Regions from separate parts of the uncultured Halopseudomonas sp. genome, predicted to be linked through region 2. Evidence: predicted binding sites of a transcription regulator. Region 2 holds the regulator's gene; the other holds the start of a gene.
The links. The regulator sigma-54, encoded in region 2, starts transcription at its own class of promoters, with help from an activator protein. The targets are predictions, from matches to a motif close to ANTGGCATNNANNTTGCTNT.

Region 1 (6,394 bases), on a different contig from region 2:
GAGTCCTGCAGGTGCGCACGGGTCAGAGCATCCAGGGCGCCAAAGGGCTCATCCATCAACAACAGAATCGGCTCCATGGCCAGAGCTCTGGCAATACCGATGCGCTGCTTCATACCACCGGATATCTCCGAGGGATACTTGTGCATCGCATGATCCATATGCACCAGCCGCAGGTTATGCTCGATCCATTCGCGCATTTCCTTGCGGTTCTTGCGTCCCTTGAAGATGGTCTTAACTGCCAACTCGATATTCTGATAACAGGTCAGCCAGGGTAATAGGGCATGGTTCTGGAACACCACAGCCCGGTCTGGCCCCGGCTGATTAACCTCACGCCCCTGCAGGATCGCCCCACCCTCGGTGGCCTGACTAAGCCCGGCAACAATATTCAGAACAGTGGATTTGCCGCAGCCGGAATGCCCGATAACGGATACAAACTCACCCTTGGCAATTTTCAGATTGACGTTATCAAGGGCGCGAAAAACACCGCCACGGGTAGGAAAATCAATCGATACGCCGCTCAGCTCAAGAAAACCGGTATTGCTGCGCTCGGAAGGAGCGACTGACTCCCGGGCTGGTTCGCCCGGACTCAGTTCGCGGATCATTTGGATAACTGACATGGGGATACCTCTTGTGTGTGGCTACCGTTTACTGGCCAGCCTGCTTGTCATGGGAAAGACACTTCTGCAGCGTCACCATCATCCAGTCGAGCAGATAACCGATAAAGCCGATGGTCAGCACTGCAACCATGATACGACCCAGGGAATCAGAACTGCCGTTCTGGAACTCATCCCAGATGAACTTGCCCAGGCCGGGATTCTGCGCCAGCATTTCCGCGGCGATCAGGACCATCCAGCCGATGCCCAGGGATATCCGCAGACCGGTAAAGATCATTGGCAGTGCCGCAGGAATGGCGATCTTGAATACCTGGCTCGATAACGGCAAACGGATGACCTTGCCGACGTTGATCCAGTCCCGATCAATCGAGCCCACCGCAACGGCTGTATTGATCAGAGTGGGCCACAGCGAGCACAACGTGACCGTGATCGCGGAGGTGATGAAGGACTTCTGGAAGAAAGGATCATCCGATACGTATACCGCGCTCACTACCATGGTCACTATTGGCAGCCAGGCCAGCGGTGAGACCGGCTTGAGTATCTGCACCAGCGGACTGATTGCGTGATACAGCTTCTGGCTCAGGCCACAGGCAACCCCAATCGGAATCGCTATCAGACTCGCGACAACAAAGCCGGCAAATACGGTTTTCAGACTGGTGAAGATCTGGTCGATAAAGGTTGCCTTCCCTGTGTACTCGCGCCAGCGTACCTCTGCTGTAGGATCAGCGGCCAAACGCTCCTCATTACGCACCCGCTGACGCTCGAGAAACGCCTCGCCTCGCTCACGCTCACGCAGGTGGTCGTCGTAGAGGTTACCGGCCTGCTCCCATACCTGTACCGGACCTGGCAGCTCGCCCAGACTGGTCTTGACCTGCGAGGCCGCGCCGGCCCAAAGCAGGAGAAAGATTCCGATGGCAATCAGCGGCAGTCCGAGCTGATTGAACAGATCCAGCGCCTGCTCCCGGCGATTCTCACCCTTGGCGAGCCGAACCACCGGTACCAGCCAGTTGAAGCCGGTCATTTCCATGTAATGAATGATTCTGCTCATGACATAACCTGCCTTGATGGTTGTAGTGGATTCAAATCGACTCATCGCCCTTTAGACCAATCGCCAGACTGTCCAGGTAGGCATTGGGCTTGTTGGCGTCGTAGGGAATACCATCGATGAATTCACTGGCGGTATCGCGTATGCCATCTTCGGTGGCGAAATCAGGAAATTCCGAGGCCTGCATCTTCCCTTCGCTGATCAAGGCAGTAGCAGCCTGGGCATAGATATCGGGGCGATAGACTTTTTTCGCGGTGTCCATGTACCAGCTGTCCGGTTTGCCTTCGGGGATCTGGCCCCAGCGGCGCATCTGGGTCAGAAACCAGATCGCATCCGAGTAGAACGGATAAGTGGCGTTGTGGCGGAAAAACACATTGAAGTCGGGTACTGGCCGCTTATCGCCCTTCTCGTACTCGAAGGTGCCCGTCATGGAGTTGGCAATGACCTCTGCATCGGCACCCACGTAGTAGGAGCGAGAGAGAATCTCCACCGCTTCCTCCCGGTTGGCATTGTCGTTTTCGTCCAGCCATTTCGCCGCGCGGATCAGTGCCTTGACCACGGCAATATGCGTATTGGGATACTGCTCGGCCCATTCATTGCTGACACCAAAGACTTTCTCAGGGTTGTTCTTCCATATCTGATAATTGGTGACGACCGGCACGCCAATACCCATGGCAACTGCCTGCTGGTTCCAGGGCTCACCTACGCAATAACCGTGAATCGTGCCAGCCTCCATGGTCGAGGGCATCTGCGGCGGCGGGGTCACGGATAGCAGCACGTCGGCATTGAGCTGACCCGAGCTGTGGCCTTTGAGTGGCGCATAGAAGCCCGGATGCAGGCCACCCGCCGCCAACCAGTAACGCAGTTCATAGTTGTGTGTAGAAACTGGAAAAACCATGCCCATCTTGAACGGATTACCCTGATTGCGATACTCGGTAACCACTGGCTTGAGCGCGTCAGCGGTGATCGGGTGGACCGGCTTGCCGTTCTCGTGGGCTACATGCGGCTTCATCTTTTCCCACACATCGTTTGAGACGGTAATCGCATTGCCGTTGAGGTCCATTGAGAACGCGGTGACGATATGCGCCTCGGTACCAAAGCCGATGGTTGCACCCAGGGGCTGCCCGGCCAGCATGTGGGCTCCATCCAGCGCGCCGTCAATTACTCTGTCCAGCAGGACCTTCCAGTTGGCCTGTGCTTCCAACGTGACATAGAGACCCTCATCCTCGAAGTAACCTTTCTCGTATGCGATCGCCAGGGGCGCCATGTCGGTCAGCTTGATGAAGCCGAACTTGAGATCCTCCTTCTCCAGGGCGCCCTGCGCCTGGACACTTCCTACCGACAACAGGCCCAGCCCGACAACCAGGCCGAAACCCATGGCTAAGCTGCGGGGGCTGCACCCTGCACCCGATGACAAATTATTTACGGAAAAAAGGTTCATGGTCGGTCTCCTCTGACTTATATGTCTTTCGGCAAAGAGGCTACGTCTGAAAGACGCGCATAAAAAAACGCCCACGGGCATGACCTGAATGGATCATGCCGGTGGACGCCTTTGCCCAAAATGTGATGAAAGCTGTTAAACACCAAAAGTATCGTTAGCTATTGTTTCAGTGAGCAATGGTTATGCCAGAAATCACATGCACTTGATTTGGTTGTAAAAAAACAAAATCATCCGCACCGCCCGCGGATGTAAATGCCTTGCTTCAGTGCAGAAACCGAGACAACGCACCCCTGATGTGCGTCACAAAGCGCGTTGCTACGCTTCTGCCTGCATCGCATTCAGCGATACACATGACCCGAACGCGAATTGATGTGTAGTATTGAAAGACACTTTTCAAACAGCGACCGGGGCCGTTCGATGTTACAACGCCAGCCAACGCAGCAAATTGAGGATGTTATTGTCATTGGCGGTGGCGCCAATGGCAGTGGTATTGCAATGGATGCTGCCGGGCGCGGATTGAAAGTATTGCTCTGTGAGATGGACGATCTGGGGTCGGCAACTTCTTCACGTAGCAGCAAACTGATTCACGGCGGCCTGCGCTACCTCGAGTTCTATGAATTCCGTCTGGTCCGCGAGGCACTGGCCGAACGCGAGGCGCTGCTGCGCAATGCACCTCATATAATGTGGCCCCTGCGCTTTCGCCTGCCCCACCGGCCGCATCTCCGGCCAGCCTGGATGATTCGCATTGGCCTCTTCCTTTATGACCACCTGGCCAAACGCGAGCTGCTACCAGCCTCCCGCAGCTTGCAGTTCGGGGGTGACAGCCCTCTGGTAAGTAGTATTGATCGTGGCTTCGAATACTCAGACGGCTGGGTGGATGACGCGCGCCTTGTAGTTCTCTGCGCCACAGCCGCGCATCGGCACGGCGCCACGATACGTACGCGCAGCCGTTGCATCCGGGCCGAACGGAACGACGGCCTATGGCACGTTACCCTGCAGGACCAGTCGACCGGGGCAACTAGCAGTCATAGCTGCCGCGCACTGATCAACGCTGCAGGCCCCTGGGTCAGTCGCCTGTTCAGTGAAGCACTGCAACAAACCGCGCCCAGACAGATACGCATGGTAAAGGGCAGCCATATTGTTGTGCCTCGCATGGATATTGGCGAGCAGGCCTACATTCTCCAGAACAAGGATGGGCGAATAGTTTTTGTCATCCCTTACGAGGATGACTTCTCGTTGATAGGCACCACGGATGTCGACTATGAAGGCGATCCGTCCGAGGTATGCATATCACCAGAGGAAAAGACCTACCTGATTGACGTGGTTAATGATCACTTTCGCCAGCAACTTAGCCTCGGGGATATCGTCTGGGACTTTTCCGGGGTACGACCACTGATGGATGACGAGTCAGCCAGTGCCCAGAAAGCATCCCGTGATTATTCATTCGAGCTTGACGCCAAGCCCGGAAACGCTCCACTACTGTCTGTTTTCGGCGGCAAGATCACCACCTACCGCAAACTGGCCGAAGCAGCAGTTGATAGTCTCGGTGAATTCTTCCCCCAGGCGGGCCCAGCCTGGACACGCAGCGCCAGCTTGCCGGGGGGCGATTTTGCGGACCATGCATCCCTCACAGCCGATTTTGCCAAACGCTATCCTTGGCTGCCCGCAGACCTGGCCGCGCGCTGGGTACGTACCTACGGCACTCTGTCCCGGGACCTGCTTGGTGAGTGCGGCGTTATAGCAGATCTTGGCGAACATTTCGGTGCCAATCTGTATGCCTGCGAAGTGAAGTATCTGATTAAAAACGAATGGGCTTTAACAGCAGACGACGTTCTCTGGCGCCGTACCAAACTGGGCCTGCGCTTACAACAGATCGACAAAAATGCCCTGACTGCCTTCATTCAGCGGTCGCTGGATAAAATGCCAGACAGGTCACCCTGCCCGGCTTGATCCAACAATAGATCGATACGGCAATCAACTGATCAATCGAAAGTGCCGGACTAGAAGGTCACCTGAGCCATCAACCAGAACTTGCTGGTATCAACGGCGAAATCATCAGCCCGATAGCGCGCGTACTTGGCCAACATGTTTACCCGACCAAAACTTCGTGTCGCTTGAAGGTTGATCTCAGATCCATAGTTGTCACCACCCCGGTCAGCCGAGAAATCATGATAGGCCGCGGCCAAGCCGGTACCGGACAGCGTGCCAGCGAGCTTCAGATAGCTATCTTGCAGGCCATCGGCTGGCGTAACCAGAAACACGTCGGCCCAGCCGTTGAACGCATGCGCGGTGGCCAAGGGGGTGCTGAAGGCACTCCCATCCACACCCAGAACCTCGTGACCTAAACGAGCAGACATACCGCCAAGGGCGGCGCCCAGTTCCAGCAGATAATAATCGGCGTCAATATTCGAAGCACCATCCTTGTAGTCATCCTGCTTGGCGTATTCCAGTGCATACAGCAGTCGCGAGTCAGCACCAAGTGGATAGTCTCCGACGAAGCGCGCCCCCAGAGTTCGGTTGGAGGCTGCAGGGGTATCGACAAACTCAAGGAAATAACCGTAGACACTCAGCTTGCCCAGATCCCAGCCGCTGTAACCCAGATTAAGCAAGTGTGTGCGCATGTCGAACTCACCAATCGGCGAGTCATCGCCAAAAATGCGATTGACCTTGTCAATATAGGCGTAGCTCAACTGAGTATCGGCCAGGGCACTATTAACCAGACTGAACGCATCATAGGTCTGTTCGTTCTGCCGCCATCCAACATTACCGATGAAACGGGCGTTGTCGTAGATAATCCGCTGGCGCCCAAACTTCAAAAGATTGTCAGGCCAGCCTGCATAGCTCAGGAACAGCTGATTGATTTCAGTACTTTCCGGATCGGCGACCACCGAATACTGAGTTTCAGCGCTGGGCAACCGGGTAGCATTGTTGTAGCGTTCCGAGCCGACCACACTGACATCATCGAACTCAATGAAGGCTGCAAGGCCCTGGTAAGTACCAGTGGCATAATTGAGCCGTGTGCGCAGCGTTGATGCATTGGCGTTCTTGCTAGGATTGTCCTGATCCACCCACTCGTAGCGGTAGCGCAGATCCAGTGTTGTCTTGCCCGAAGTGATTGCGTCAGCTAGCGAGCTATTCTGAGCACCGGCAATACCACAACCACCCATCAATGCCAGGGCGATACCCGCTTTGATCAGCCCCCCCATCCCCGTTTGTCGTTTTGCATCCCTGTCTGTGCTTGCGAAGGTCATGATTTTCATTCCGGCTTCCCCAATGGTAAATAACGCGCACAAA
Region 2 (6,394 bases):
ATCGCCTTTCTCGGTGATGATTTGCCAGACCTTCCGGTCATGCGCCGCGTCGGGCTGGGTGTGGCCGTGGCCACGGCTGACAGTTTTGTGCGCGAGCATGCCCACTGCGTCACCGGGGCTGCTGGTGGTGCTGGGGCCGCCCGAGAATTCTGTGAAATGATCATGGCCGCACAGGGCACGCTGGACAAGACACGCGAGGCTTATCTCTGATGATTGCCATCCCGCGCTACTTACGCACTGCAGGGCTTGTAGGACTGACAGTAGCCCTGGCACTGGCCGTAGGGTATTTCAATATTCGTCCTTCCTCCTTCGACCAGGAGATACTGGTGACTGATCCTCTGCAACCGGACTTTTTCATGGAAAACACGCAGATCCTCATGTTCAACGAACAGGGAACACCTGCATACCAGTTGCGCAGCGCCCGGGCGACACATCAACGCACTGATGACAGCACGCAGTTGGAGCAACCGAATCTGTTGTACTATCGCCCTGGCGAAGAGCATCCATGGCTGCTTCGGGCACAACAGGGCTCGGTGACCAAAGGCGGAGATCAGGTCGACCTGATGAACGATGTGCTGCTGCAGCGTCAGGATCCGAACGACCCATCAAGACGCATGACAACGCAGGCCCTGACCCTGTTTCCCGAGCGTGATTATGCCGAAACGGCACAAAGCGTTAGAATCGAGAACGCTGGCAGCGTGACAACCGCTGACGGCATGCAGGTTTTTCTAGATGACGGCCGCCTGGAGCTGCTGTCCAACGTACGAGGTCAGCATGAGCTGCAATAAATTCCTGTCTGTGGCTGCACTGCTAATGGTTGCCAGCCTGCCGGCAGTGGCATTACCCCAGGACAGCAACCAGCCGATCCGTATCCAGGCCAACAGCGCCTCGCTGGACGAGCGTCGCAACACCGCTGTCTACCGAGGTAACGTCATCATTACCCAGGGCAGCATGCGCCTCACCGGAAACCAGGTCACGCTGGCTACCGACAGTGACGGCGCAGTGAGCAAGATAACCAGTGTGGGAAGCCCGGCAACCTACGCCCAGACCCCGGGTCCGAACGATGGCGAAGTGAACGCCCGTGCCCAGACCATCGAATACTTCGCCGATAGCGAACGAATAGTGTTGATTGACCGTGCACGCCTGGAACAGCGCGGCAACACCTTTCAGGGCGACTACGTCAGCTATGACATCAACAAACAGATTGTGGATGCTGGGCGCCCGACAGCGGGCGGCTCGGGTGATCCGGGACGCATCGAAATAGTGATTCAGCCACGCCAGCGCGATGAAGCGGCCAATCCATGACCGGATCCTCCATGACCGAATCTGCTGCAACCATTCTCGAAGCGCGCCATCTGGCCAAGGCCTACAAGGCGCGAAAGGTCGTTGAAGATGTCTCCATCTCTATCCGCAGCGGCGAAGTAGTCGGATTGCTGGGCCCCAATGGCGCGGGCAAGACCACCTGTTTCTATATGATTGTTGGGCTGGTGAAGGCCGATAATGGCCACATACTGGTCGATGGTTTCGACGTGACGCATCTGCCTATGCACGGTCGCGCCCGCCAGGGCATCGGCTACCTCCCCCAGGAGGCATCCATCTTCCGCAAACTGAGCGTCGCCGACAACATCATGGCGATACTGCAGACTCGCAAGGATCTGGACCGCAAGGGCCGGCTCGACAAGCTGAGCTCCTTGATGCACGAATTTCATATCCACCACCTTGCCGACAGCAAGGGCATGAGTCTGTCCGGCGGAGAGCGCCGCCGTGCAGAGATTGCGCGCGCACTGGCAAGCGATCCAAAATTCATACTGCTCGATGAACCCTTTGCCGGTGTGGATCCCATATCGGTAAACGATATAAAACAGATCATCCAGCATCTCAGGGACAAAGGCATCGGTGTACTGATCACCGACCACAACGTGCGCGAGACCCTCGACATCTGCGACAAGGCTTATATTGTCAGCGACGGCCACATCATTGCCGAGGGTAACGCACAGGCTGTACTCGACAATCAGCTGGTCAAGGATGTGTATCTGGGCCATGAGTTCCGGCTATAAAATCAGGCCCAATTCAGGCATGCTAGATTCAGGCCAGCCAAGAACCAACGCCAGTAACAGCGCATAAGGTAATACGTCCGATAATGAAACCTACGCTCGTCCTCAAGATGGGGCAGCAGCTGACGATGACGCCGCAGCTGCAGCAGGCCATCAGATTGCTCCAACTATCGAGTCTCGACCTCCAGCAGGAAGTCCAGGAGGCTCTGGAAGCCAATCCCATGCTGGAAATGGCTGACGAGGGCGACGACGATCATGGCAGCTCCGGGACCGATGGCGCCGACAATGACGAAGCGCCCGCTGTCTCTGTACCCGAACCCGTTGAAATGGATGCTATTGATCAACATTCACAGGCCGCCGAAGAAGGCAACTGGAATGAACAGATCCCCAGCGAGCTGCCCGTCGATACCCAGTGGGAAGACGTCTATCAGACCTCAGCAAGCTCACTACCCAGCGGCGATGATGACGACTGGGATTTCACGTCCCGCACCGGTACCGGCGAAACCCTGCAAAGCCATCTGGAGTGGCAACTGAACCTGATTCCGCTTTCGGAAACCGATCAGCTGATAGCGCTCTCGATTATTGATGCAATCAATGCTGATGGTTACCTTGAAGAGCCCCTGGAGGAGATCCTTGCCTCCATCGATCCAGAACGCGAAGTCGAGCTCGACGAAGTTGAAATGGTGCTGCACCGGATTCAGCAGTTCGAGCCAGTAGGTGTAGGTGCGCGGGATCTGAGTGAATGCCTGTTGCTGCAACTCCGCCAACTGCCACCCGATACTCCCCTGCTGGAGCAGGCGCAAAAGGTTGTGCGTGATCATCTGGGCCTGCTCGGCAGTCGCGACTTCAGTCAGTTGATGCGTCGCACACGCCTGAAAGAGGACCAACTGGGTCGCGTCATCGCGCTCATCCAGACGCTCAATCCCCGCCCAGGCTCGGAAATAGCCTCGGGTGAACCCGAATATGTGATTCCCGACGTGATCGTCCGCCGCGACAGCAACCGCTGGATTGTCGAACTCAACCAGGAATCCGTTCCCAAGATCCGTGTCAACAGTCAGTACGCCTCCATGGTACGGCGCGCCGACTCCAGCTCGGACAACACCTACCTGCGTAATAACCTGCAGGAAGCACGCTGGTTCATCAAGAGCCTGCAAAGCCGCAATGAAACACTGATGAAGGTCGCGACCCAGATCGTCGAGCACCAGCGCGAGTTTCTCGAGTACGGCGAGGAGGCCATGAAGCCCCTGGTCCTGCACGATATTGCCGAAGCGGTAGGCATGCATGAATCAACCATCTCGCGGGTTACCACGCAGAAGTTCATGCACACACCACGGGGTATTTTCGAGCTCAAGTATTTTTTCTCGAGCCATGTCGGTACATCTGAGGGCGGCGAATTTTCATCTACGGCCATTCGGGCACTGATCAAAAAACTGGTCTCGACAGAAAACCCGAAGAAACCGTTGAGCGACAGCAAGATCGCTGGTTTACTGGAAGAGCAGGGAATTGATGTAGCCCGCCGTACTATCGCCAAGTACCGCGAATCGCTCAACATTGCTCCGTCAAGCGAGCGCAAGCGGATTGTCTGATCGGCGGGCCTGATACGCACAGTACAAGAGTGGGCACTATGGGGAACCGACTTCGTTTCCCTGTTTCATCAAGCCAATCAGGAGAAGTCATATGCAACTGAACCTAAGCGGTCATCAGCTCGACATTACCGATCCACTGCGCAATTACGTGAATGAGAAAATGTCCCGCCTGGAGCGACATTTCGACAAGATAACCAACGTCCAGGTCATACTCGAAGTCGAAAACTTCCGACAGAAAGCTGAAGCGATCCTGCATGTAGCCGGCGGTGAAGTAGTCGCCAACGCCGAGCATACAGACATGTACGCCGCAATCGACCTGATGACCGACAAGCTTGATCGGCAGCTGATAAAGCACAAGGAAAAGAACCTCAATCGCCAGCAAGGCGTCAACGACCGCTAAGGCAACCGTAGCCAAAACCCATGCAAATTGATCACATACTGACCCCCCAGCGCACCTTTGCCGGCGTGCAGGGGGGCTCCAAGAAAAAGATGCTCGAACTGATCGGCAAGATGATTGCCCAGCACAGCCATCTTGATCCAGACAGCATTTATCAGAACCTGATAGCCCGGGAGAAGCTCGGCTCGACAGGATTTGGTAATGGCATAGCCATACCCCACTGTCGCCTGGAGGATTGCCACAAGCCGGTAGGCGCCCTCTTCCAACTGCAATCGAAAATCGATTTCGACGCACTGGACGGAGAGCCTGTCGATCTTATTTTCGTGCTGCTGGTTCCCCAGGAAGCCACCGAACAACATCTGCAGATTCTCAAGATGCTCGCCGAAAAGCTCGACCAGGCAAATCTGCGTGACTCCCTGCGCGAAGCAGATGATGCCGATACGTTGTATCGGATCATAACTTCAGACACGGGTACCTGAGCCCCATGCATCTGGTCGTCGTCAGTGGTCGCTCAGGATCAGGCAAAAGCACAGCGTTGCATCTGCTTGAAGATAACGGATTTTATTGCATTGATAACCTGCCGGCAGGGCTTTTGCCGGACCTGGCGCGCCAGGCGAACGACGCTGGCATGCAATTACCCAAAGTCGCCATAAGTATCGATGCGAGGAATCTGCGCAGTGATCTGCAGCGGTTTCCCGAATTGCTGGCGCAGGTGCGCAACAGCGGCATTACCTGTGATGTGATTTTTCTCGCAGCCACCGACGAAGTACTGATAAAGCGTTTTTCAGAAACCCGTCGCAAGCACCCTCTCACTGACCAGAGCCACTCCCTGGCTGAGGCCATTGCGGCTGAGCTGAGATTGCTCGAGCCCATTATCGACCTGGCCAACCTCAAGATCGACACCAGTCATCTCAACCTCTATCAGTTGCGCGACACCCTCAAGCAACGCTTGCTGGGAAGTCAGGGCAGCACGCCGTCGGTTCTTATCCAGTCTTTCGGCTTCAAACGGGGCGTGCCGGTGGATGCGGACCTGGTATTTGATGTGCGCTGCCTGCCCAACCCTTACTGGAAGCCCGAACTGAGGCAATTCTCCGGCAAGGATCAGCCTGTTCGCGACTTTCTTGATGCACAGCCGGATGTGCAGGAGATGTACCAGGATATACGTGCGTTTCTGGACAAATGGCTACCCCGATATGCAGCAGGCGAACGCAGCTACATGACCATCGCCATCGGCTGTACTGGCGGCCATCATCGCTCGGTCTACATAGCCGAGCGCCTTCTGCTGGATCTCGGCAACAAGACCGCCAACATGCTTATTCGCCATCGGGATGTGCCCTGACCATGCTCACCAGGCGCACGCTGATCATCAACAAGCTTGGCCTGCATGCCCGAGCAGCGGCCAAGTTCGTTGGCGTAGCCAACCAGCACGGTTGCGAGGTCCGCATCGGCACGACGGAAGACAAGCAGGTCAACGGCAAAAGCATCATGCAGGTCATGATGCTGGCTGCCGGCAAGGGCAGCGAAGTGTGCATCACCTGCGAGGGCGAAGATGCCGAACAGGCGATGCATGAGCTACTGGCGTTAATTGAGGATTATTTCGAAGAGGGGGAATAAACCCCTCGGCCAGATCAGACCTGGATCCACACTTCGGATTTCAGGCCGCCCTTACTCACCGCCCACCGTCATTCCGTCAACCAGCCAGCTTCCGGTCAGGTTGTTGCCGCGGCGCTCGATGTCGGAGCCCACACAACGCAGGTTGGCGAACATATCCTTCAGATTGCCGGCAATGGTCACTTCCTGCACCGGATGCTGAATCTTGCCGTTCTCTACCCAAAATCCACCGGCCCCGCGGGAATAGTCCCCGGTCACGCCGTTCACGCCCTGCCCCATCAACTCCGTAACAAGCAGGCCAGTGCCCATTTCCTGCAGCAGGGCATCAAGATCGCCCGCGTTACTGGTGACATGCAGATTATGCACGCCCCCAGCGTTGGCTGTACTGGGCAACCCGAGCTTGCGCCCTGAATAGGTACTGAGCACCCAACTGATCAATTTGCCCTGATCCACAAAAGCCTGTTCGCGCGTAGCCAGGCCGTCACCATCGAAGGTGGAACTGCCAAGAGCACGCGGCATGTAGGGGCGCTCATCAATCGTCACCCAGGATGGGAAAATAGGCTGACCCAGTGCATCGAGCAGAAAGGTGGACTGACGATAGACTGCACCGCCGGCGATAGCGCCAATCAGATGCCCAAGTAAACCGGCGGCCTGGTCGGCCGCGAACAGAACGGGTACCTTTGCCGTCTTGATCGGCCGTGAGCCCAGCCGCGCCAGCGTACGCTGTGCAGCCTTGCGTCCCAAAG

Region 1: AAC076_RS08770 (CmpA/NrtA family ABC transporter substrate-binding protein) is a predicted target of sigma-54. The motif match lies at 3,271-3,290, and genes of this name have one in related genera.

Annotation. Positions count from the first base shown of each region.
Region 1 is NZ_CAXBOV010000013.1:14,986-21,379, reverse strand. It holds gene AAC076_RS08780 (ABC transporter ATP-binding protein) at 1-617, opposite strand, end outside; gene AAC076_RS08775 (ABC transporter permease) at 646-1,662, opposite strand; gene AAC076_RS08770 (CmpA/NrtA family ABC transporter substrate-binding protein) at 1,694-3,100, opposite strand; gene glpD (glycerol-3-phosphate dehydrogenase) at 3,518-5,050, shown strand; gene AAC076_RS08760 (alginate export family protein) at 5,101-6,360, opposite strand.
Region 2 is NZ_CAXBOV010000009.1:23,673-30,066, forward strand. It holds gene AAC076_RS06200 (HAD hydrolase family protein) at 1-210, shown strand, start outside; gene lptC (LPS export ABC transporter periplasmic protein LptC) at 210-788, shown strand; gene lptA (lipopolysaccharide transport periplasmic protein LptA) at 775-1,305, shown strand; gene lptB (LPS export ABC transporter ATP-binding protein) at 1,317-2,057, shown strand; gene AAC076_RS06220 (RNA polymerase factor sigma-54) at 2,141-3,640, shown strand; gene raiA (ribosome-associated translation inhibitor RaiA) at 3,732-4,040, shown strand; gene ptsN (PTS IIA-like nitrogen regulatory protein PtsN) at 4,061-4,516, shown strand; gene rapZ (RNase adapter RapZ) at 4,522-5,376, shown strand; gene AAC076_RS06240 (HPr family phosphocarrier protein) at 5,379-5,651, shown strand; gene pmbA (metalloprotease PmbA) at 5,703-6,394, opposite strand, start outside.